2 regions of the Glutamicibacter sp. BS14 genome follow, and region 2 is predicted to be linked to the other one. Evidence: predicted binding sites of a transcription regulator. Region 2 holds the regulator's gene; the other holds the start of a gene.
What was found. Region 2 encodes HrcA, which represses chaperone genes, less so after heat shock. Its sites were predicted from a motif close to TTNGCACTCGNNNNNNNCGAGTGCNAA; they were not measured.
Positions count from the first base shown of each region.

Region 1: a site for HrcA is predicted at 2,550-2,576, ahead of groL (chaperonin GroEL). Genes of this name have one in related genera too.

Region 1 is NZ_CM167801.1:3,781,553-3,796,133, forward strand. Features, by position in the region: gene AC1Z36_RS17730 (DUF4031 domain-containing protein) at 1-613, shown strand, start outside; gene groL (chaperonin GroEL) at 713-2,350, opposite strand; gene AC1Z36_RS17740 (LytR C-terminal domain-containing protein) at 2,647-3,252, opposite strand; gene AC1Z36_RS17745 (DUF3263 domain-containing protein) at 3,295-3,585, opposite strand; gene AC1Z36_RS17750 (uracil-DNA glycosylase) at 3,742-4,515, shown strand; gene AC1Z36_RS17755 (threonine/serine exporter family protein) at 4,512-6,182, opposite strand; gene AC1Z36_RS17760 (LLM class flavin-dependent oxidoreductase) at 6,384-7,430, shown strand; tRNA gene AC1Z36_RS17765 (tRNA-Val) at 7,487-7,563, opposite strand; gene AC1Z36_RS17770 (GNAT family N-acetyltransferase) at 7,973-8,590, shown strand; gene AC1Z36_RS17775 (hypothetical protein) at 8,595-9,527, opposite strand; gene AC1Z36_RS17780 (HsdM family class I SAM-dependent methyltransferase) at 9,524-11,158, opposite strand; gene AC1Z36_RS17785 (DUF808 domain-containing protein) at 11,281-12,231, opposite strand; tRNA gene AC1Z36_RS17790 (tRNA-Thr) at 12,396-12,469, opposite strand; gene AC1Z36_RS17795 (DsbA family protein) at 12,641-13,507, opposite strand; gene AC1Z36_RS17800 (alpha,alpha-trehalose-phosphate synthase (UDP-forming)) at 13,908-14,581, shown strand, end outside.
Region 2 is NZ_CM167801.1:2,458,868-2,468,474, forward strand. Features, by position in the region: gene lepA (translation elongation factor 4) at 1-1,588, shown strand, start outside; gene hemW (radical SAM family heme chaperone HemW) at 1,589-2,818, shown strand; gene AC1Z36_RS11665 (DUF4870 domain-containing protein) at 2,835-3,236, opposite strand; gene AC1Z36_RS11670 (DUF3097 domain-containing protein) at 3,327-4,196, opposite strand; gene hrcA (heat-inducible transcriptional repressor HrcA) at 4,324-5,337, shown strand; gene dnaJ (molecular chaperone DnaJ) at 5,403-6,527, shown strand; gene AC1Z36_RS11685 (16S rRNA (uracil(1498)-N(3))-methyltransferase) at 6,530-7,303, shown strand; gene AC1Z36_RS11690 (GerMN domain-containing protein) at 7,634-8,545, opposite strand; gene AC1Z36_RS11695 (PhoH family protein) at 8,855-9,607, shown strand, end outside.

The DNA of each region.
Region 1 (14,581 bases), 1.3 Mb from region 2:
CGTCCTCACCCGGCGTTGGTCCCGCACCTTGCCCACCGAGCCTCAGCTCGGAACCGAGCTGTTGGGCTATTGGTCCGAGAGCCATCGCCACTACCACGACCGGGTGCATCTGCTCTCGGTGCTCGAAGCCATCGACTGGCTGGCTGAAGGCCAGGCCGATCCCGAAGAGCTCATGCTGCTCCAACTCGCTGCGTGGTTCCACGACGCCGTCTACGCAGGAACCAGCGAAGACGAGTTCAAATCGGCCACCTTGGCCCGTGAACGGCTATGGGGAGTCCTCTCCCCTGGTGCCGTCTCGAAGGTCAGCGGGCTGGTCATGCTCACCGCCAAGCATGCCCCGGCAGAAACCGATCGCCTGGGCCATATCCTCTGCGATGCCGATCTGGAGGTCCTGGCCCGCCCCGCTCCGGCCTACCAGCGCTATGCCGAGGCCATCTACAAGGAGTACGGGCATCTTCCCCGCCATGTGCTTGCTGCCGGGCGCAGCAAGATACTCAGCGGCCTGTTGGAGAAAGAACTGATCTACGGCACCCAAGCCGGATCCCGGCGCTGGGAGCAGCGCGCGCGGAATAATTTGGGCACCGAGCTGGAGCTGTTGCACAGCTGGCTATAGTGCAACGCTTGTCCCACGTTAAACGGCCGATGGCCCGGATCCCTCGAAAGGATCCGGGCCATCGGCGCGATTACTGCGTGCTTAGTGCGTGCGGGAAGCTTAGAAGCCGCCCATTCCGCCCATGCCACCCATGTCATCGCCACCGGCTGGGGCAGCGCCAGCAGGAGCTGGCTTATCTGCGACAACAGCTTCGGTGGTCAGGAACAGGCCAGCGATCGATGCCGCGTTCTGCAGTGCCGAACGGGTCACCTTCACTGGGTCGTTGACACCAGCTTCGAGCAGGTTCACGTATTCGCCGGTTGCAGCGTTCAGGCCGTGGCCTGCTGGCAGGCCCTTGACCTTGTCAGCGACAACGCCTGGCTCCATGCCAGCGTTCAGGGCAATCTGCTTCAGCGGGGCTTCGATGCCAACGCGGACGATGTTCGCACCGGTAGCTTCGTCGCCTTCCAGAACCAGCTTCTCGAATGCTGCAGCGCCAGCCTGGATCAGTGCAACGCCACCACCGGCGACGATGCCTTCTTCAACAGCTGCCTTGGCGTTGCGCACGGCATCTTCGATGCGGTGCTTGCGCTCCTTGAGCTCTACCTCGGTAGCAGCGCCGGCCTTCAGCACAGCGACACCGCCGGAGAGCTTTGCGTGGCGCTCCTGCAGCTTCTCGCGGTCGTAGTCCGAGTCGGTGTTCTTGATCTCGGCTGCGATCTGGGCCTTGCGTCCCTCGATGGCGTCGGCTTCGCCGCCACCTTCAACGATGGTGGTCTCGTCCTTGGTGATAACGACCTTGCGGGCGGTACCGAGGACTTCCAGGCCTACGTTGTCCAGGGACAGGCCGATTTCCTCGGAAACAACCTGGCCGCCGGTGAGGATAGCGATGTCGGTCAGCATGGCCTTGCGACGGTCGCCGAAGCCCGGAGCCTTGACAGCAACGGACTTGAACAGGCCGCGGATCTTGTTCAGGATCAGGGTAGCCAGGGCTTCGCCCTCGACATCTTCGGCGATGATCAGCAGCGACTTGTTCGACTGCATGACCTTCTCCAGCAAGGTCACCATGTCCTTGACCGAGGAGATCTTCGAGTTCACGATGAGGACGTAAGGGTCCTCGAGAACGGTTTCCTGGCGCTCAGCGTCGGTGACGAAGTAAGCGGAGATGTAGCCCTTGTCGAAGCGCATGCCCTCTGCCAGCTCCAGCTCCAGGCCGAAGGTGTTGGATTCTTCAACGGTGATAACGCCCTGCTCGCCGACCTTGTCGAGAGCTTCAGCAATCAGTGCGCCGATTTCCGGATCGCCAGCAGAGATCGAAGCGGTAGCAGCGATCTGCTCCTTGGATTCGACCTTCTTCGCAGCGGCGAACAGTTCAGCGGTAACAGCTTCTACGGCCTTGTCGATACCGCGGCGCAGTGCGATTGGGTCAGCACCTGCGGCAACGTTGCGCAGGCCTTCCTTGACCAGTGCCTGTGCCAGCACGGTTGCGGTGGTGGTACCGTCTCCAGCGACGTCGTCGGTCTTCTTAGCAACTTCCTTGACCAGCTCTGCGCCGATCTTCTCGTAAGGCTCTTCGAGGTCGATTTCCTTAGCGATGGACACGCCGTCGTTGGTGATAGTAGGAGCGCCCCACTTCTTTTCCAGAACAACGTTGCGGCCGCGTGGGCCCAGGGTGACCTTCACCGCGTCAGCAAGGGTGTTCAGGCCGCGCTCAAGTCCGCGGCGTGCTTCCTCGTCAAATGCAATCATCTTAGCCATTGTGGCGTACGGTCCTTTCGGGACGATTTTGCGAAAATGCAACCGACAGACAGCGCCCGCGACGGACGAGTGGACCGGTGCGGCATCGGGCCAACAACCGTTTCAGCTCTCGCTATCTGAGGTATTTTCCACTCCCACGCCCTGCATCCGCTGTCCGGTGCTTCATGAAGTTCTTGGAGAACGCAAAAGCCGACCGGCGTTAGCAGTCGCAACGCATGAGTGCTAATACAAATATTGGCACTCTCGCATGGCGAGTGCAAGCCGATCGGCTCTGAGCGAATGGAATTATGAACGAATTATTCGTTTAGCCCCAGGGTGTCATCGGAGCCCAGAACCACGGTGACCCGGTTCGGAATGTTGCTGGTCTGCAGAACTTCGTCGATATTCAGGATTTCTGCAGCTTTTTCAGCGGTAGTGCGGTAGGACTCGGACATGTAATAAACCGTGGAGACTTCTGCGGGCCTGGTCCAGTTGTCGGCCACAATGCTGGTGAACCCGGCTTCGGCCATGGCGTCTTCGCCTTCATTAGCCAGACCGGCAACACTTGCCGCGTTGTACACGCCAATCAGCTGGCCGTAGAGCACGTCTTCGTCATCGATGGTGCTCGTTGGCGATGCGGATTCACTAGGTGTGGGTTCCACGGAGGGCTCGGCGGTGACTTCCTGGGTTTGCGAGGTGTCGCTTCCCGTGGAAGTCGCGAGGGTCTCCTTGAGCTGAGGGCCGAAGATGAAGGACAAGGCACCGATCACCAGCACGAGTACAGCGGTCAGCACTACCCAGCGCAATTTCCCACCGGTTGACTTCGACGCGGCGGACTGCGCCCATCCGTGGGCGTGGTGCGAACCCACACGGGTGCTGAACTCCGGAACGCGATCAAATTCGTCACGCGGGTAGTTGGTCATTCTTGTCCTTGCTCGAGGTCTGATTGGTCACGGCAGGCAGGGTTATCGTCCCGTGCCGACCTTACCGCCCACGCGACGTTTTGTGGAACGTGCTCTGCGCAGGCGCTTGACCAACATCGGGTCGTAGGCCAGTGCCGCGTCGGTTTCAATCAGCTGGTTCAGCAGCTGGTAGTAATTCGTCGGCGACATCGAAAACTGCTTGGTAATGGCTTGTTCCTTGGCCCCGGCATACTTCCACCACAACTTTTCCAGGTTGAGGATCTGTTGCGAACGCTCATCCAATTCCGAATCCGGGTTCATGACGAAATCCACCAGCAATTCATTCTCAGCCATACGTTCTCACCTCTGTCCTTGGACCAGTTTTCTCGGGTTTCGGTTATGCATGTAATCCACCATCGGTAGACATACCACCGATATTCTAACCAATCTGCTTGCCTAACACCGTGTGGCCGAGCACAGGCACGCCAGAAAAACGGCACAATTACCCCTATGGACGATTTGCAGCCAGCACTTTTCGATGCACCCCAGCCAGCTCGGACACCAGTGTACGAAGCGGCTGATTTCCCGTTCTACCATGGTGCCCATTCCATGGCCGACCACGGGTTTATCGCTGCAGACTGGGTACCGGCACTCTGCGAGCAGGACTCGCTGCTGCGTTCCCTGGCCACCGATTTGGCGGCCCGTTCGGCGGCCGGTGAACAGATCCTGCCGGCACCGGAGGTGATGTTCCGCGCACTGAGCCTGCCATTGTCCGAAGTCAAGGTCCTAATTGTTGGCCAAGACCCATATCCGACACCCGGCCACGCAAACGGTTTGGCCTTCGCGGCCAACAAGCAGGTGCGTCCGCTGCCGCGCTCCTTGGCCAATATCTACAAGGAATTGCACTCCGATCTGGGACTGGAGCCGGTCGCGCATCCAGACCTCAGTCCATGGCTTTCCCAAGGCGTCTTGCTGCTGAACCAGGTGCTCTCCGTAGCCGCTGGAAATGCCGGCTCGCATCAGAAGCTGGGTTGGGCGCCAATTCTGCAAGCCATCCTCACCGCGCTCAATGACCGTCCGCGGCCTCCGGCGGCTTTGCTCTGGGGCAAGCATGCGCAGAAACTCTCCGAGTCCCTGTCCAACGCCGTGCAGCTGCAAAGCGCCCATCCCTCGCCGCTCTCAGCCTCGCGCGGGTTCTTCGGCTCCAAGCCCTTCTCAAGCATCAATCGGCTCCTGTCCGACAGCGGACAGAAGCCGGTTGACTGGTCGTTGCCGAAAGCCTAGCGTCGGCGGATCCGCCGGCGCTCACGCCGGGCGCTGGAGGTCAATGGACGGCACAGCGTATCGCCGAAGACGACGCCGCCAGCGATGGAGAGCATGATCGCCATGGCGTTGAACATCTCCACCAGTCCCGTGGCGGTGTCATTGACGTTGATGACGATGCCGTACATTGCGCGGAAGATCATCAGGCCCGGAAGCAGGAACATGACCGCAGGAGCCGCTAGCACCAGCTGCGGGGAGCGGAGTTTGTCCGCCGCCAGCCGCGCGGCGAAACCGATCACCGTGGCGACCAGCGCCGGGGTAGCCCGGTCTCCGAGTCCAATGCTTTCGGCCAGCAGCTGCACCAGGTAGCCGCCGACCGCAATGCCGGCGGTAGGCAGCAGCAGGCGCAGCGCGCTCTGCTCGGTGACCGCACCGGCGACAATGGCCACGCCCACCAAGACCACCAGCAGCCAGGCCGGATAGTCGGTTTGGACGATCTGGTGAACGTCGACCTTCTCTCCCCCGAGCAGATCCGAGATCACCAGGGCCGTAGCAATTCCGCAGAGGATCGCCCCGTAGATCAGGCTGGCCGAGAACAACCGGCCTACCGCTGTCACCGGGAAGCCGTTGATGGCATCCTGCAATGCCGAAACGAATCTGCCCGACGGAAGCAGCAGCAAGATGCCGCCAGAGACCACCAGCGCCGGATCCAGCGGAGCGTGGAATTGATGCCCCAGCAAGGCAATGCCGGTGACCACCAATGTCGAGGCCGCGATAGTGAAGAACTCGGGCACTCTCCAGCGCGAGCCGTATCGGCCGATCTGCGTCACGAGGCTCGAGGACAGCATCGCCACCAGCGCACCAGCCCACGAGCCGCCAATGAAGAGCACGAACGCGGCCGCGAACACGGCCCGGCCGCAGGCGACGATCCAGCGCGGGAACGGCTTGGGCTGCCGCGTGATGTCCTTCAGCCGCTTCGCTGAAACGGATCGCGATACGCCGCCGGCAATGATATCCGAGACGAGTTCGTGCACCAGCACCATGCCGGCGTAGTTCGAGGTGTAGGAGCGGACCACACGCAGCACCGAGTAGCTTTCGGCGTCCGGCGGGCTGTAGTTCAAATGCAGGGACTGGTTGGTGATGTCCACATCCAAGTGGCTCAAGCCCAGTGCCGCGGTCACCGCGATCACGCTGGTTTCCACTTCCAAGGCGCCTGCGCCGTAGCGGATCAAGGTCTCGCCCAAATCCAGCGCGAACTCCATGGTGCGCCGGTTGGACGCGTCCTGGTCCACATTGACCTTGGGGTTGGCGTAGGGGGTGCCCTGCAGGCGCTCAACGATGTTCAGCGCCTCGGTGGGAGGGGTATCCGAGATCCACATTTTCGCCAGCAGCCGACGGGCCACCGGGTTGGCGCGGGTAGGCATGAGGGTAATGCCCTCATCGGTGGTGTGGACCTGGCCGGTGCGCCACTCGATATCCGAGACATCGGCAGCCGCCACGTTGGCGCTGACCGCCGTATTGAGCGGTAGTTCAGATGCCGTTGCCGGCTCTTCGGCGGGCTCTGCCGGATGGAAGCCCATGTTGATCTCACTAGTGGCAATGCGGGGCAAGACGCCAGCTAGCGGAGCCGGATCCTCGCCTACGGCATTCGACGAGGCGGCCTGTTCCTCGCTAGATCGATGCGCCACGAATCATGCCCCCTCATCCAAAGTTTTTCCCATGGGATTCACCATACAACCCGTGCATGAAAAGTTGTCGGGAACGTGGCGAATTCGGGAGGTATCGCCGAACACATTTAAGGGTATTTTCGGCCACTGGAATACCGGCGCTCGGCAGTTGGTTGCACCATGCAGAAGTTAGATGTGTTTGCATATAATCCGGAGGATCCAATGAATACGCAGTTCCCATTGCCAGAAATCGGAGCCGAGACCTTCGGCGACATCACCGAGGATGCCCAGGGCAACCCGCTGAGCCATGCCCAGGTGATCCGCAATGTCATCGCCGAGGGGCAGCAGGCCGAAGCCTCGGGTCTTGATTTCTTCGGTGTCGGCGAGCACCACCGCGATGACTATGCCATCTCCTCCCCCGAAATGGTTCTGGCCGCCCTGGCCAGCACTACCCAGCGCATCAAGCTCGGCACCGCGGTGACCGTGCTCTCCAGCGACGACCCGGTGCGCGTCTACGAACGCTTTGCCACCTTGGACGCGATCTCCAACGGGCGAGTGGAGATCATCGCAGGCCGCGGCTCCTTCATCGAATCCTTCCCGCTCTTCGGCCTGGATCTTGAAGACTACGAGGACCTGTTCGAAGAGAAGCTGCATCTGCTGGCCAAGCTCCGCCACGGCACGCCGGTTTCCTGGCAGGGCAAGCACCGCGCCGCCTTGCGCAACCAGCAGATCTACCCGCTGCTGGAAGACCAGCCCTTGACCACCTGGGTGGGTGTGGGTGGCAGCCCGCAGTCGGTCACCCGCGCGGCCCGGCATGGCTTGCCGTTGTGCTTGGCCATTATCGGCGGCCAGCCCTCGGCCTTCGAAGGCTTGGCCACTCTCTACCGCCGTGCGCTGAAGGAGTTCGGCCATGGAGAATTGCCGGTCTCGGCGCACTTCCATGGCTTGGTGGCTTCCACCGACCAGGAGGCCCTGGAAACCCTCTGGCCGCATTACCAGCGCACCATGAATCGGCTGGGCGCCGAACGAGGCTGGCCGCCGGCCAGCAAGATGCGCTTGCAGGCTTCCATGGGGCCCGAGGGAGCCATGATGGCCGGCAGCCCGGAAACTGTGGCACGGAAGATGGCCAAGGTGGCCCAGCAGCTGGGCTTGTCGCGCGTTGACATCAAGTACTCTGCCGGTTCCTTGCCGCACGAGGCGATGATGAACAGCATCAAGTTGCTCGGAGAAGAGGTCAAGCCCATGGTGCACCAGCTGCTTGGCGCCTAGGATCCTGGCTGTCCCGGAAACAGCGAAAGCCACCGCATTGCGGTGGCTTTCGTTCTTGGTGGATCTTACTGGACTCGAACCAGCGACCTTTCGCGTGTGAGGCGAACGCTCTAACCAACTGAGCTAAAGATCCATCTGCGCCCTGACTTGCAAGCCAAGCGCATAAGCAATCCTACCGGGCCGTGGACCTCACTCCAAATCGGCCACCGGTTCCAGCGCCCGGAATCCGTCCCCGGAACACGCCGAAATGCCGCTTCCAGCGCAGGTTCGAACAGTCGCGGTTCAGGCAATGAGTAGAGCAGAAAAACAGCGCCGAATAGTTTATTTGCGATTCACCTAAAAGTACCCATTTCCACTTGTCAAAAAGGGACTTTAGACTCCATAATTTTTCTAGCTCATCGAGCTCAAACTGGACCCTACAAGGAAGTTGCCGGAAGCCGCCGGCATCGGTCCCCTCAAGGCCAACGAAACCGCGCAGTGGATTTTTCCACCGCGCAAAAGCCTCATCTTTCGTTCGTTCTTAGAATTTAGGACCGTACCCAGTGTTTGAAAACCTGAACTTTTCCTTGTCATCCCTATGCGTTCAGCCGGCCCAGCGCGCCGAATTAGCGACCCTTTACCCCCTGGTCGACCAGCGTTGGAACCAGAAGTTCGACCGGCTCTCGCTGCTTGTGACCGTGCGCGACCAGGGCACCTTGGTTGCCGCAGGCCTCGTGCATGATTCCATCATTGCCCCGACTTCTTCGATGAACGCCGTGGAGCTCGGTTGCATGGCCGTGCGCCCGGACTACCGCCGCCTGGGCATCCGCCAGCATGCGACGTCGCTGCGCCTTGCCCACGCGCTGCGTTCGGGCAAAACTCCGATCAGCGTCATCGATTCGCAGAACCCGGCATCCTGGGCCTTCTACGAGCGCTCGGAACTGTGGCAGCGCGAGCGCAGCTTCGAGCACGATGGGCAGCTGAAGTTCATCTACCGGGCCACCGAGGCCGCATGGCAGTGGGCCGCGCAATTGCCGCAGGCCTCCGAGGACCACGTGGCCATCCACCTTCCCGAAAGTGCGATGCCAGCCCCGAGCCTCATGGCCGGCCCGGCCCCGGTCCAGGGATTCGCCGCGCAGTTCGGATCCGATGATCCGGCCTCCGCCGTGCCGGTGATGTGACCGCCTAGAACAGGGCGTCCTGCTGTTCGTCCACGGAGCCGTGGCCCGGCAGCGGGGCAACTTCTCCGGCCCGGCGAGCGCGAGCGGCCTCGTGCAGGTCAATCGGGGTGACCTTCAGGACCGCATCGACCATGGCGTTGAGGAACTGCGGCGCGGCAATATCCGCGGGCACCGGAGCGTGGACGCATTTCACTTCGGGATCCTCTGCGCTCTCATCCCAATCCACCAGCAGCAGGCCGGTGGCGGTGTACCCGAAGCCGTCGCCGAAGTCGCGCAGCTTGCGGATCATGTCCACGGTGCGGCGGAAGGCGGCCGGCTCGGATTCCAGGATCGTGGCACGCTGCACGAAGAAGAACCCGACGGCTGCCAGCGGGTAGCGGGCCCGCAGGTTAGCCGCATCCCCATAGGCCTCTTCATAGCGGTTGGCCAGGTTCTTGCCGAAGGATGAGGTCATCGCCTTGGTGCTGAGCAGCAGCTCGGGACCGGTGGACCAATGGGTCATCACCACGTCGGTTTGCTTCATGTAGGCGCGGCCCAGGATGCGCGCGTCGATGCTGCCCGCCTTGCCCGCCATGATGGACTCGTGCACCTCGTCGGCCAGCCGCTCCGGCAGCTTGCGCAGCAGTTCCAGGATGTCGCTGGACAAGACCCGGGGCGCCTCGGGACGCGGCCACACCAGATCCGCATCGAATCCGGCACGGCGCAATTCATGGGCCAGCCATGCGTCCACGCCCTGGGCAAAGCGGCCCGATCGGGTGACCGCCTTGTTGCGGACCGGGATGCTCAGCAGGCGTTCGAGCACCGGGAAGGACGGGTTGAATTCCTCGGTTACCGCGCCATTGCCCAGCCAGGGCGAATCCTTCGCCGCTGACATCAACGTGGTATCGAATTCGGCAAAGGCCAAGGTCTTTTCGATCGCAGGATTGGCCACGTTCATCCCCTCACGGCTTTGCTTCTGGCCTTGCGGCGTTCGAGCATATTCATTCGCGCAGTGCGGACCGCCTCCAGCGCATCCGGCTCCAAGCCGAGCAGCTGCTCGAGCACCACGCGGTCCACCAGGTCGGTGGCCTCTTGCTTGCGCCCCTGCACCAGCAGTTCACGCACCGCCGGCTTGATGGCACGCAATTGCCGGGCATAGCGCTGCACCATGCCGATCGCCGGGACCGGCAGCTGGTCGGCTTCACGCGGTTCCAGCTTCAGGATGCCGCCGCCGTAGGAGCGGCCCACCATTTCGGCTCCGAGCATGGTCAGGGTATTGAGCGATGCCACCGGGAGCAGCTCGCGGCCCAGCTCGCGCGCATCGGCGCCGAGGTACACCCCATGGATCGAGTTGATGTGGTGCACCGCGGCCTCGTTGGCGGTCAACCGCGGGGTGTCGGCGTTCATGTAGGTCATGAACAGGTCCGGCACCGAGAGCACCGGCACCCGCCACCATGGCGAGCGCACCTTGCACTTGTAGGCCTGGTCGACGTTCTGCAGTTCACCGCTGGCCACAAAGCGCGCACCAGCACCGCTGGGTTCCGCGCCGGGGCGGAACATGTAGGCAGCTGCCCCGTGCTCGGCGAGCTTTTCCCAGCCGTCCTCGCTCAATTCCAGCCCGCGCAGGTGGCGCGAGCCCGGAGGCGAGATCCGGATCAGGTCCTCGCGGGCCAGCCCCAGGTCCTGGATCTGCTGGGCCGAGAGGGTGAACCACTTATTATTGCCGGTGACCGCGCCCAGCGAGGTTTCGCCCCAGGACTGCAGCGGCGCCATCCGGCCGGCGGCCAGTGCCGCCGACAAGATCCCCTGGGCTTCAAGGCCGACCAGGGAACCGGTCCAGCGCTCGTTCATGCGCACCGGGGTGTGGCGGGTGCCTTCGCCCAGGGCTTGCAGATCCAGCGCATTGCGGAATTGGTGCAGGTTGAAGGAACCGCTAGCCCCTTCGCGGTAGCCCTCGGCCAGCAGCAGCACCACTTCTTCCTGCGCGTCGGCGAACAAGCGCTCTTCGAAGACGGCCAGGTGCACGCTGGCGAAGCGTTCAAGCAGCATCTGGCGGACAGGCCCGGCATAGTTCACGAACATCAGCTCTGCCGGAAGCACCAGGGCCAGGCGCCCGCCGACGGCAAGGAAGCTGGTGGCATGCACGACGAAAGCGGCCCAGATGCTGGCAAGTTCATTCAGTTCCACGCCCGAGGCTTTGGCCGCGGCGCGCGAGAGCTGCCGGTCAGCCCCGCGGTGCAGCTGGTAGCGCACGTAGGGAGGGTTGCCGATGACAGCGTCGTACTCGGCGTAGCCGGTGACCTCGAAGAAGTTGGCGTGCTCGATGCGCGCGTCGATCCCGGCGGCGCTCATCCGCTCACGGGCGGCCTGCACCGATGGTTCGTGCAGTTCCAGGCCCACCAGCTCGACCCGGTCTCGGCCATCTGCAAGCACCGGATGGGCAGCGGCAAGGAATTGCGCTTCACCGCAGGAGGGTTCCAGGACCTTGGATCCTTGCTCCCCCAGCGCCCACTGCGCCATGAAGCTGGCAACGGGTTCCGGGGTGAAGTAGGCTCCGCGCGCATGGCGGGCGGTGGCCTGATCTGTCAATTCTCTACTCAACACGCATCGATCTTTCCACGTAGGCCAGACAGTTGGGCTGGACCGGTAGACCGAGTCCGGGCGGCAACTTCTCTATTCTACGTGCGCGGGCATCTGGCTGATTCCTGTTCCTAGTGGTCTGCTTCGGCTTTGCCCTTGTGGCGCAGCTTCTGGATGCCCAGGATGATGACGGTAATCACGGTACCCATGATAAAACCGGCAAGGCAGGAGAAGGCGGTGTTCACCAGCCAGCCCAGCACGGCGCCGGCCTGACCGGTCGCGTCGTGGACCAGCAGTTCAACGTGGTGCACGAAGCCGTACGGTGCGTGCCAGCCCAGTTCGTCCATGCCGACCAGCAGCAGGTGCCCGCCGACCCAGAGCATCGCGATCACGCCGACCTTGCTCAGGATGGACATCACGATGGGCATCGCCTTGACCAGGCCGCGCCCGATCTTCTGCGTGAGCTGGCGCGGCTTGGCGGCCATGTGCAGTCCGATGTCGTCCATTTTGACGATCAAGCCCACGGCGCCATAGACCACGACGGTCATCAGGATGGCGATCACAATCAGGATCAGCGCGCGATTCAAGAATGGCTCGTGGGACACCTCGTTCAGCGAGATGACCATGATCTCCGCGGAAAGCACGAGGTCTGTGCGCACTGCCGATCCGATGATCGCTTTCTCGTCGCGCACTCCCTCCTTGCCGCCCGGAGTGTGGTGCTTGATCGCGCCCATCGCCTCAAGCAGCTTCTCGGCGCCTTCGAAAACCAGATAGGCGCCACCGATCATCAGGATCGGGGTCAGCGCCCATGGAGCGAACTGCGATAGGATCAGCGCCACCGGAAGGATGAACAGCATTTTGTTCCGGATAGACCCAACGGCGATCTTCCAGATGATTGGAAGCTCGCGCTTGGGCGAGAGTCCGGCCACGTACTGCGGGGTGACTGCCGCATCGTCGATGACGACGCCTAGCGATTTGGTGCTGGCCTTGCCAGCGCCCAGCGCGATGTCATCAAGCGATGCCGCGGTGACTTTCACCAGCGCCGCCACGTCGTCCAATAGTGCTGCAAGGCCTCCGGCCATGGTCGGCTCCTCAAATATAGGTTCTGCGCAAAATTCTACCGGCGGGATCTTTGAGCCTGCCATAGGCGCGACGCTGGCTCGGGCAAGACCTGGGGCTAAAAAAAGAAACCGCGCCACGAAGATTCATGGACACGGTTCCCGTTGCTGGTCCAGGACCAGGTCAGAGCCCCCTACCGGATTCGAACCGGTGACCTTCAGTTTACAAGACAGACGCTCTGGCCAGCTGAGCTAAGGGGGCGTACCGAATAAGAATATCCGAAAACCCTGCGGCACTGCGAATTGGCGATGCTCCGAGTTAAATGCCGATGGGAAGGAAGCCATCATTGGCTTCCTTCCCATCGGTCGGGGTGCGAGATCAATAAGGATACTACCGGATCCCGAACAATTGTCCAGAGTCTACCGGTTCGACTTACTTGTTGGCAGCGATTGCTTCCTTCACTGCGGTTGGGAAGTCTTCCTTTGCCAGATCGACTACCTTGCCCTGGACGAAGATCGATGGGGTGCCAGCCACGCCATCGTACTGGCCGGCAGTAGTGGTGTACTGGACGAATGGACGGAACTTGTCATCTGCGATGCAGCTTTCAACGGACTGCGCAGCGCCATTCTGGATCGCCAGATCGGCCAGCTCGGCGTTCTTCATCTCGCCCTCTGGGTAGTGGCCCCACAGTGCCTTGACGAAGCCCATGTAGGCTTCTGGGCTTTCGTCGGCGACGCAAGCCAATGCGTTGGCGCCGCGCGAGGAGAAGTTGGTTGCTGAACCACGGTCAAGGTAGCCGACGTTGCGGTATTCAACGGTGACGTCGCCGTTGGCCAGCCATTCCTCGATCTGGTCCCCGTAGGTAGCCTCGAAGTCTGCACAGTGAACGCAGTTGGCGTCAACGTACATGGCGATGTTGATCGGTTCGCCCTTTTCAGCCACCGTCAGGTCGCGTGGGGTAGCAGGCGATGGCGCCTCGGCAGGTGCTTCGAGCGTCTTGATATCCACATTCTCGATGGACTTCTCTGCGACAGTGTCCGGCGAGGTGACCATGATGCCACCGGCTGCGGTAGCGCCCTGCGGCACGGCGCCGGAGTCTGCCACCTTTGCGTTGTTGTTCTGCACGATCAAGGTAACTACCAGTGCGATGACCACAATGACTGCGGCCAATACGCCCAGCTTCACGAAAAGCGACTTGCGCTTCTGAGCGGCATCTTGAGCGGCACGCATCTGCGCCGCCTTCTCTCGGGCACTCGCGGTTCGCTCTGCCTTCGATGGGCGCGGGTTATTTGTAGACATAAATTTGGCGGTTCCTTGGTCAGCGGACAACTATCATCTGGAGTCAAGCTTAGCCAACTCCGAGCGCCAATATCCTTGAAAACTCAAGATTCCCCCACCTTCACAGGACTCACATATCTTTCGCATACAGCACCCAAAGTGCTTCGAAAACCTTAAGTTGAGCGTTAAACCAAGTCATCGGCGGATATCGTTTCTTTGCTGCCGGTCCTTAGCTGACCACGCGGCACATGCGCAGAAGTAGCCCATATGACGGAGAAATCCGTCCCTTCGTTCCCTTAGCAGTCAGTTTTCACTAGGCTAAATAGCAAGAGCGAGGAAATTTGACGAGAAGTCATTCACTCAGAACCGACGAATCTGCACCACGCCGGTGAACCAGATTGAACAAACCAGGAGGTTTGCAGTGGGTAACCCAGCGCCGAGTACAAAGACCGAAAATTCCTACGATTTTGTGGTTGTAGCCAACCGCCTTCCGGTGGATCGCATCACCAATCCTGACGGATCGCAAGGATTCCAGCGTTCGCCCGGTGGTTTGGTTACCGCCTTGGAACCGGTCATGGCTGCGTCCGAAGGTGCCTGGGTGGGTTGGCATGGCGGTATCGGCGAGAAGCTGGAGAGCTTCGACAAGGATGACATCCATCTGGTTCCGGTCCCCCTGGATGAGGATGACCTGACCCTCTACTACGAGGGCTTCTCCAACTCGACGCTTTGGCCGCTCTACCACGACGTCATCGTGCCACCGGAGTACCACCGCACCTGGTGGGACCGCTACAAGAGGATCAACCAGCGATTCGCCGATGCCGTACTGGAAATCGCTGCTCCGAACGCTACCGTGTGGGTCCACGACTACCAGCTGCAGCTGGTTCCGCAGATGCTGCGGCTGGCGCGACCCGATCTGAAAATCGGCTTCTTCCTGCACATACCGTTCCCGGCGGCCAGCCTGTTTTCGCAGCTGCCCTGGCGCACCCAGATCTTGCAGGGACTGGCCGGCGCGGACTTGGTCGGGTTCCAGCGCGAAACCGATGCGAGCAATTTCCTGCGCTGCTTGCGCCGTTTCACCGACTACTCCACCAAGGG
Region 2 (9,607 bases):
ACTGAACATGATCGATACCCCCGGGCACGTCGACTTCACCTACGAAGTCTCGCGTTCGCTGGCCGCCTGCGAAGGCGCGATCCTGCTAGTTGACGCCGCCCAGGGCATCGAGGCGCAGACCCTGGCCAACCTCTATTTGGCTATCGAGGGCGATCTGACGATCATCCCTGTGCTCAATAAGATCGACCTGCCCAACGCGCAGCCGGAAAAGTACGCTGCCGAGCTGGCCAACCTGATCGGTTGCGAGCCAGAAGACGTGCTGAAGGTTTCGGGCAAGACCGGTGAAGGCGTTGAAGCACTGCTAGATGAGGTCATCAAGCAGCTCCCGCCGCCTGTCGGCGATGCCAAGGCTCCGGCTCGCGCAATGATCTTCGACTCCGTATACGACACCTACCGTGGCGTGGTGACCTACGTTCGAGTTGTCGATGGCAATCTGTCTCCTCGCGAGAAGATCCAGATGATGTCCACCGGCACCACCCACGAACTGCTGGAAATCGGCGTATCCTCGCCGAACCCCGAGCCCACCAAGGGCCTGGGCGTTGGCGAAGTGGGCTACCTGATCACCGGTGTCAAGGACGTGCGCCAGTCCAAGGTCGGCGATACCGTCACCAACTTCCACAAGCCGGCCACCGAGTCCCTGGGCGGGTACGAAGAGGCCAAGCCAATGGTCTTCTCCGGCCTGTACCCGATGGACGGCACCGACTACCCGGTACTGCGTGATGCGCTGGATAAGCTGCAGCTCAACGATGCTGCGCTGACCTACGAACCGGAAACCTCCGTGGCCCTGGGCTTCGGCTTCCGCGTGGGCTTCCTGGGCCTGCTGCACCTGGAAATCACCCGCCAGCGACTGGAATCCGAATTCAATCTGGACCTGATTTCCACGGCGCCGAACGTGGTGTACGAGGTCATGGGCGAAGACAAGCAAATGATTACGGTCACCAACCCCTCGGAATTCCCGGATGGCAAGATCCTGGAAGTCCACGAGCCAATGGTTGCCGCCACCATCCTGGCGCCCAGCGAATTCATCGGCTCGGTCATGGAACTGTGCCAGACCCGCCGCGGCACCATGCGCGGCATGGACTACCTCTCCGAGGACCGTGTCGAAATGCGCTACCACCTTCCGCTGGCTGAGATCGTGTTCGACTTCTTCGACCACCTCAAGTCCAAGACCCGCGGCTATGCTTCGCTGGACTGGAAGGCCGACGGCGAGCAGGTTGCAGATCTGGTCAAGGTCGACATCCTGCTCCAGGGCGAGCAAGTGGATGCCTTCAGCGCCATTACGCACCGCGACAAGGCCTACAATTACGGGACCATGATGACCTCGAAGCTGCGTGAGCTGATTCCTCGCCAGCAGTTCGAAGTTCCAATCCAGGCCGCGATCGGTTCGCGCATCATTGCCCGCGAGAACATCCGCGCAATCCGCAAGGACGTTCTTGCCAAGTGCTACGGCGGCGATATCAGCCGCAAGCGCAAGCTGCTGGAAAAGCAGAAGGAAGGCAAGAAGCGCATGAAGATGGTCGGCCGCGTGGAGGTTCCGCAGGAAGCCTTCATTGCCGCACTGTCCACCGACGAGCCGAAAAAGAAGTAAATGCCTTCAGTACTGCCTGACGGCGATCCGGCTCCGGCCGATGGTCTGCTCCCTGCCTCATGCGCGCATGAGGCACAGGGGCGGACCATGTCCTTTTATGTGCATATTCCGTTCTGCACCGTCCGTTGCGGCTACTGCGATTTCAACACGTACACCGCCACGGAGCTGGGCTCCGGTTCCAGCCAAGCAACCTACGCTGCCACCGTCAGCAAGGAAATCAGCTTCGCCCGCGAGGTGATGGACCGTTCGGGCCAACCGCACCGCGAAATTGAAACTGTCTTCTTCGGCGGCGGAACTCCCACGCTGCTGTCCGCCGGAGACCTGGTCTCGGTGCTCGGCCGGATCCGCGACGACTTCGGCCTGAAGCCGGGTGCGGAAATCACCACGGAGGCCAACCCGGATTCGGTGACCCGCGAAAGCCTGCAGGAGCTGGCCGACGGCGGGTTCACCCGCGTGTCCTTCGGCATGCAGTCCGCGGTGCCCCACGTGCTCAAGGTGCTTGAGCGCACCCATGATCCGAAGCGCGTTCCGCAAGCCGTTGCGTGGGCGCGCGAGGCCGGCCTGGATGTCAGTGTCGATCTGATTTATGGCACTCCGGGGGAGAGCCTGGCAGACTGGCGCACCAGCATCGAAGCCGCGTTGAGCTACGAACCTGATCACATTTCGGCGTATGCGCTGATCATCGAGGAAGGCACCAAGCTGGCGGCCCAGATTCGCCGTGGCGAGGTACCGAACATCGATGATGACGACCATGCCGAAAAGTACCAGTTGGCCGACGACATGTTTGCCACGGCCGGTTTCTCCTGGTACGAGGTCAGCAACTGGGCGAAGACCCCGGCGAATGCCTGCCAGCACAACATCGCTTACTGGCAGGGCGGCGACTGGTGGGGCGCAGGCCCCGGCGCGCATTCCCATGTTGGCGGGCTGCGCTGGTGGAATGTGAAGCATCCAGCCGCGTATCAGCAACGGATCGATGCTGGAATCTCCCCGGGCCACGGCCGCGAATACCCGGATGCCGAGGCCGTGCAGCTTGAGCGCACGATGCTGTTGACCCGGCTGGGTTCGGGCATGAAGATTAGCGAGCTCGATGAAACCGGACGCAAGAAAGTCGCCGGCTTGATCGCCGACGAGCTGATTGATGCCAAGGCCGCGTTCGCCGGCACATTGGTGTTAACGCAGCGAGGCCGGCTCCTGGCCGACCTCGTGGTGCGTGAACTGCTCGATTTCTAAGACTGGGAAACCGCTGCTACTTCATCAGCCGCAGATTGAATTGGTAGCGGTAAGGGCGTCCCTTGTTGGCCTGGATGGCAGCAAGGGCGCCCGAGACCGTCATGAAGACCCAGAGGGCCACGGCGAGTACTGCGAAAAGCCAGCCGATCACCGGCAAGACCATGAGCACATTGAATACGATGGCGAGAATGGTCAGCGGGAACGTGAAATTGAACGCTTCCTTCGATTCCTGTGCAGTGAACGGGCCACGGTCCCGGAATACGGCAAAGACGATTGCCGAAGGAACGCAACCCAAGATGGCACCGAAGTGGGCCATCATTGCCCACTGGCGATCTTCTGAAGGAGTCAGCGGCAGCGCAGAGGTCCTGGAACCTTCGAAGCGGGAATTCTCCGATGGCTTCGTCTGGCGTGATGTCACTATTTTTCCTTGTCTTGCTAAGTGTGGTTCCTCTTATCATAGCGACCGCGGCTGGGCGCACGGGGAGATTCGCAGACTAATCTCCAACTATTAGTCAATCGTTAGGAAACCGTAATCTTCGGTCGTGAGAAAATCGATCAATTCTTCAATCCGGCCCAAGAGCTGCGGTTCAAGCTGCCCGTAATGCTGCACCGTGGACAAGAGCCGCTGCCATCCGATGCCGATGTCTTCCGCGGTGGAGTGCGGCCAGCCAAAGGCCCGGAGCACACCGGTTTTCCAATCGGTGCCCTTGGGGATCACCGGCCAAGCCTTGATGCCCAGTGTCGCAGGCTTGATCGCCTGCCATACATCCACGTACGGGTGGCCGAGGATCAGCACGTTTTGCGCTGCACCGGGGACCTTCATCGCCTCGGCAACGATGCGCGATTCCTTGCTTCCGGCAACCAGGTGGTCAACCAGGATTCCCAGGCGGCGCTGCGCGGAGGGGGCGAAGTCGCGGATAGCCCCGGCAAGATCGTCCACGCCATGCAGCGGTTCAACGACGATGCCTTCAACACGCAGGTCGTGGCCCCAAACTTTTTCAACCAGCTCAGCGTCGTGCTTGCCTTCTACCCAGATGCGGCTTGCCCTGGCTTCCCGGGCCTTCAGTCCGGCAACGGCACGCGAACCCGAAGCCGAGACCAGCTTCTGGGGCGGTGCGGCCTTGGCAACGGGATCAATGATCTGCACCGCTTCGCCTTCGAGGAAGAACCCGAAGCCCGCCTGGAGGGAGCGGGTCTTGCCGTGGCGGTCCTCGAGCACGATCACGCGCATGCCACCGGATTTCTCGGTACGGATGACTTCTCCTACCCATCCTGAGGTGGCATCTTCCAGAATCATGCCACGTTCAACAGGGACCTGGCGGAGTTTTTTCGGTGCCGGTGCACTCAGATCCCGTGGTCCCCAGGAGTAATTAGTCACGTACTGCCTTTCGCTGTGATCGAATACGCTCGAAATCCAATGCTAGCAACTGCTGAACGTATTAGACTTGGCACTTGACAGGTTAGAGTGCCAAAGCCGGGCACAGGGAATCCAAGGAGGTGCTGTTGTGACAGAGCCGCGACGCCTAGACGTTCTGCGGGCCATCGTGGAGGACTACGTCCAATCCCGTGAGCCAGTGGGTTCCAAAGCGCTCCTGGACCGGCACAACCTCGGTGTCAGCGCCGCAACGATCCGCAATGACATGGCTATGCTGGAAGAAGAGGGGCTCATAGTCGCTCCGCATACTTCCTCCGGACGGATCCCCACCGAAAAGGGATACCGCCGCTTCGTCGATGAGATCGGCGAGCTCAAGCCGCTGTCGCGGGCTGAACGCGACGCCATCAACAAGATCCTGGACAGCTCCACGGACCTGGACGAGATGCTCAAGAGCACCGTTCGCCTCCTGGCGCGGTTGACCAACCAGGTAGCAATGATCCAGGTGCCGCACTACGACACCGCTTCGTTGAAGAACCTCGATCTGGTCGGACTGGGCTCGGCCCAGGTGCTGATGGTGATGATCGCTTCCAATGGCACGGTGGATCAGCGCATGATGCCGGTCCAGCGTTCCTACAGCGATGATGAGCTGGATGACTTGAAGCTGTGGCTGCTCAACAATTTCGGGGGAGTGAAGCTTGCCGAACTTGCCGGCCGGCTCACCCGCATCGAGCGCAGTTCGACGCAGCAGGCCGACCCCCTGGTGGACCAGGTGATCGGTGCGCTGGAAGAAATGGCCCAGGCGGCCAACGCGCAACGCATCATCATGGCAGGCACCGCGAACCTCGCCCGCGTGGAAGGGGACTTCCCGCTGAGCATAACCCCGGTGCTCGAGGCGCTCGAGGAGCAGGTAGTGCTGCTCAAGCTCTTCTCCGAGCTGGAAGCCGATTCGCGCGGCGTGGCCGTGGCCATCGGCACCGAGCACCACTACGGGCAGCTGTCGGAAGCCGCCGTGGTCGCCACCACCTACGGCACCGATGTGCGCAACAAGCTCGGGGTCCTGGGCCCCACCCGGATGAACTATCCAACCTCCATGGCCTCGGTTCGTGCGGTGGCACGGTACCTGTCGAAGATTTTGGCTAACTAGCCTCGCTGGGCACCGCCCGGCACTACCGAATTTCAAGATTCTCAGGAAAGGACACGGCGAATAACGTGAGCTCGCATTACGAGACCCTAGGCGTCGCCAAGGACGCGACCCCGCAGGAAATCAAGAGTGCCTACCGCAAGTTGGCGCGTAAGCTGCACCCGGATGTAAACCCTAGCGATGACGCTGCAGAACAGTTCAAGCTGGTCACCCGAGCCTACGAAGTCCTTTCCGACCAGACCAAGCGCTCCAACTACGACGCCACCGGCGATGAGAACGGCAACGGCCACCCGGGCTTCGGCGGTGGCGGCCAGGGCTTTGGCGGCTTCGGCGACATCTTCGAGCAGTTCTTCGGTGGCGGCCAGGCCCAGGGCCCGGCATCACGCACCCAGCCGGGCCGCGACGCGCTGATCACCATCACCATCGACCTGGAAGACGCGGTCAAGGGCACGGTCTACCCGCTGGAGATGGAAACCGCTGTCACCTGCAAGACGTGCAACGGTTCGTGCACGCGCGAAGGCACCAGCCCGGTCACCTGCGACATCTGCCATGGCGCAGGCCAGGTGCAGCGTCCAGTGCGTTCATTCCTGGGCCAGATGATGACCGTGGAAACCTGTGCGGCCTGCCGCGGTTTCGGCACCACCATCCCGGACCCCTGCCTGGAGTGCAACGGCGAAGGCCGGGTGCGCGAGCATGTGTCCAAGTCGCTGAACGTTCCTGCAGGTGTCGACTCCGGCACCCGCATCCAGCTGCGCGGACAGGGCGAAGCCGGCCCGGGCGGCGGGCCTAACGGCAACCTGTTCGTCGAGATCGACGTGCGCCGCCATAAGGTCTTCGAGCGCGCCGGCACCGACCTGCACGCCAAGATGAGCCTGCCAATGACCGCCGCCGCACTGGGTTGCGAGCTGAAGCTGGAAACCTTCGACGGCGGCCAGTCCATCAATGTGGAGCCAGGCGCCCAGGATGGCGACACCGTCACCCTGCCGGGCCTCGGTGTGCCGCGCCTGCGCGGAGGCAAGCGCGGGGACATCATCGTGCACCTGCAGGTGGAGACGCCGACCAAGCTCGACGCTGCCCAGCGCGATCTGCTCGAGCAACTGGCCAAGCTGCGTGGCGAAGAACTCTCGGCCGGCCGCGTGGAGCACAGCGGCGGCATGTTCTCCCGCCTGCGCGACAAGCTGAACCAGCGCTAGGCATGAGCAACCACAGCTTCGTCATCGACGCCCAGCAGGGCCGGGACGCAACGGTCGGGGACATTCTTGAACTGGATGGCTCCGAAGCGCACCACGCGGTCACCGTTAAACGGGTCTCCGCGGGCGAGCACCTGGACCTGCTGGATGGCAAGGGGCTGCGCCTGACTGTGGAGGTCATCGGCACCGCCAAGGACCTGCTGAGCGTGAAGGTCCTGCGCCGTGCCGAGGAAGCGGTCAGCGATCACCCGGTCACCCTGGTCCAGGCGCTGTCCAAGGGGGATCGCGACCTGCAAGCTGTCGAGTCCGGCGTGGAACTGGGCGTGCTGTCGGTACGCCCCTGGCAGGCCGACCGCTCGATCGTGCGCTGGAACGCGGCCAAGGTCGACAAGGCCATGGCCAAGTGGCGCGCCCAGGTGCGCTCGGCGCAGAAGCAGTCGCGCCGCGCCTATGAGCCGGAGGTGCTGGACCCGCTGGGTTCCAAGGAACTGGCCAAGGCCATCGCGGCCGATACCGCAAATGGCGCACTGGTTCTGGTTCTGCACGAGCAGGCCGCGGAATCGGTGGCCCGGCATGTGCAGTCGTGGCTCGCCGATGCGCGGGCCGGCCAGGAGGTCATCATGATCGTCGGGCCAGAAGGAGGCATCTCCGAAACGGAGCTGCGGTCCTTCGTCGATGCCGGCGCCCAACCAGCCCTGCTGGGCCAGCATGTGCTGCGTGCCTCGACCGCGGGCCCCGCGGCCCTGGTCTTGATTCGCCATTTGATCGGCGAAATCTAGGTTCCAGAATTCCGGTTAGCAGGTGAATTGCTCCGCAGATCCCGGCAGGCATGTGCCTGCCGGGATCTGCGGAGCAATTTCGTCTCCGGCCGGCGCAACGGGTTCGAGCCGAGAAAAGGCCTCGGGACGGGGAACGCGAAGTCGCTGCGGGCCGGATACGCGAATCCGGCAGCCGATCGGATCACGACGCTGTCCAAGGCAACGGCACTGGAAATCCTGCCAGCAGGCCAAGAATGCTCAGCCGCCACCAGTTCAGGAGCTGGCCCGGACAACGGGCGCCCAGGTTCATGTCCAGGGCTTCCGGCGGGGGCTGCAGCGCTGGATGCTGCGTTACTCGACGCGGAAGTCGCTGGTGACCTTGCCGACCAGATGGTCCGATTCGGTCTCAACGCCCCAGAAAGTCAGGCGGTATGAGCCGGCACGCAGATCGGTGGTCAGGGTGAATGAACCGTCGGCATTGATCTGCCCGGGGTTGACCTGCTTCTGAGCGGTCATCACCGTGAGCTTGCCGTCGGCGTCCTTGCGCTGCAAGGAGTAGAAGGTGCCGATGTCGAACTGGGTGGTTCGGCCGTTAATCTTGATCGAGCCATCCGCCAAGGTCTTGTTGAACTGCGGATCGATGATCCAGATCGGTGCAATGAACGCCGCATCGCGCTCGTAGACATCCTTGAGCCGGAAACCGTCGAAGACTGTGGCATTTGCCTGGCCGTCAACCAGGATGCGGACCGTTGCGGGAAGCTCGCCCACGACCAGTCCAGCGCTGGCGGCAGCTGCCGTAGCGGTGAAGACCAATTGCTGGATGGCGCGCTCCGACAGGCCCTGGTCGAGATTGGCGCTGAAGACCTTGGCCGGCAGATCCAAGGTGATGACATTCGCATTATTGATTGAAACCCCGATTTCATCGGTGGGCTTCAAATGGGTATAGCGTTTCGGCTTCATCGGGTCGGCTGAGAGCAGCGTCCAGATCGCATCGCCGATGGGTTCCTGATGGCGGGTGTCCTCGATGTACTCGCGGTACAGGAACACGCCGGTATCGGTGTTTTCCAGCCAGTAGATGGGCAGGCTAGCCGCGATGCCGACATCCTCGCCAGCGTCGGTGGCGTTCGGCAGGTTCAGCGATTCAGCCACGGCGGTCGATGGCATCTCATAGGAGCTCTCGCGATTCGTCAGACCGCATCCTGCGGCGACGACGAGAGCGGCAGTGATTCCCAAAACGCCGAATCGGCGTGGAATCTTCCGCAAGATCCTTGATTGCACTGCGTACCAATCCGTGGTGATTTTAGCTGTTGTGGCTCCTGGCCGTATTGGAACCGCTCTCAAGCTTGCCATATCAGAAGCGGCTAACTGCAGAAAAATGGCCCAACTTACTAATCCGTAACCAAATCTATATGTTCGCCACTTGCCCCGATTAGCATCATTCAAGACTACTTTCAGGTTCTACTGCTTACGCTGAGACCTGAATTTTCTCCGGATTGGCCTGCGACTCGATAGAATGGCAAGCAGGACAAATCACGATTACCACCAAGCTCGCAAAGGGGCGCCGCGCACTGCATGCAGGTTGAACAGAATAAGGCGACAGCGGAGAACGGATCCGCATCGCTCACCATCAGTTTCGATACAGCTGAGCTCATGATTGCCACCCTCGGTCCCAATGACGAGCTCTTGCGTATTCTCTCCGGCGCCTACCCGCAGGTGAGCTTCCGCCCCAACGGCCAATCCCTGGCTCTGGTAGGTGAACCGCAGCAAGTCCGCAAGGCCCAGCGCGTCACCGAAGAAGCCCGTTCGCTGGCCACTCGCGGCTCGCGCATGAGCGCCGAAACGATCGAGCAGATCATCAAGATGCTCAGCGCCGGCAATCCGGATGCACCCACCGACGTCCTGGGCCTGAAGATCCTCTCGGGGCGCGGACGTTCCATCCGCCCCAAGACCGTGAACCAGAAGAGCTATGTCGACGCCATAGAGGATTCGACAATTACTTTCGGCATTGGCCCAGCCGGTACCGGCAAGACCTTCCTGGCCATGGCCATGGCCGTCGCCGCCTTGCAGGACAAGCAGGTCAACCGCATCATCCTGACCCGGCCTGCCGTTGAGGCAGGGGAGAAGCTGGGCTTCCTGCCGGGCTCGTTGACCGAGAAGATCGACCCGTACCTGCGCCCGCTCTACGATGCCTTGCACGACATGATCAATCCGGAAACCATTCCGCAATTGCTCGAAGCCGGAACCATTGAGGTCGCTCCGCTGGCCTATATGCGTGGACGCACCCTCAATGACGCCTTCGTGATCCTGGATGAAGCGCAGAACACC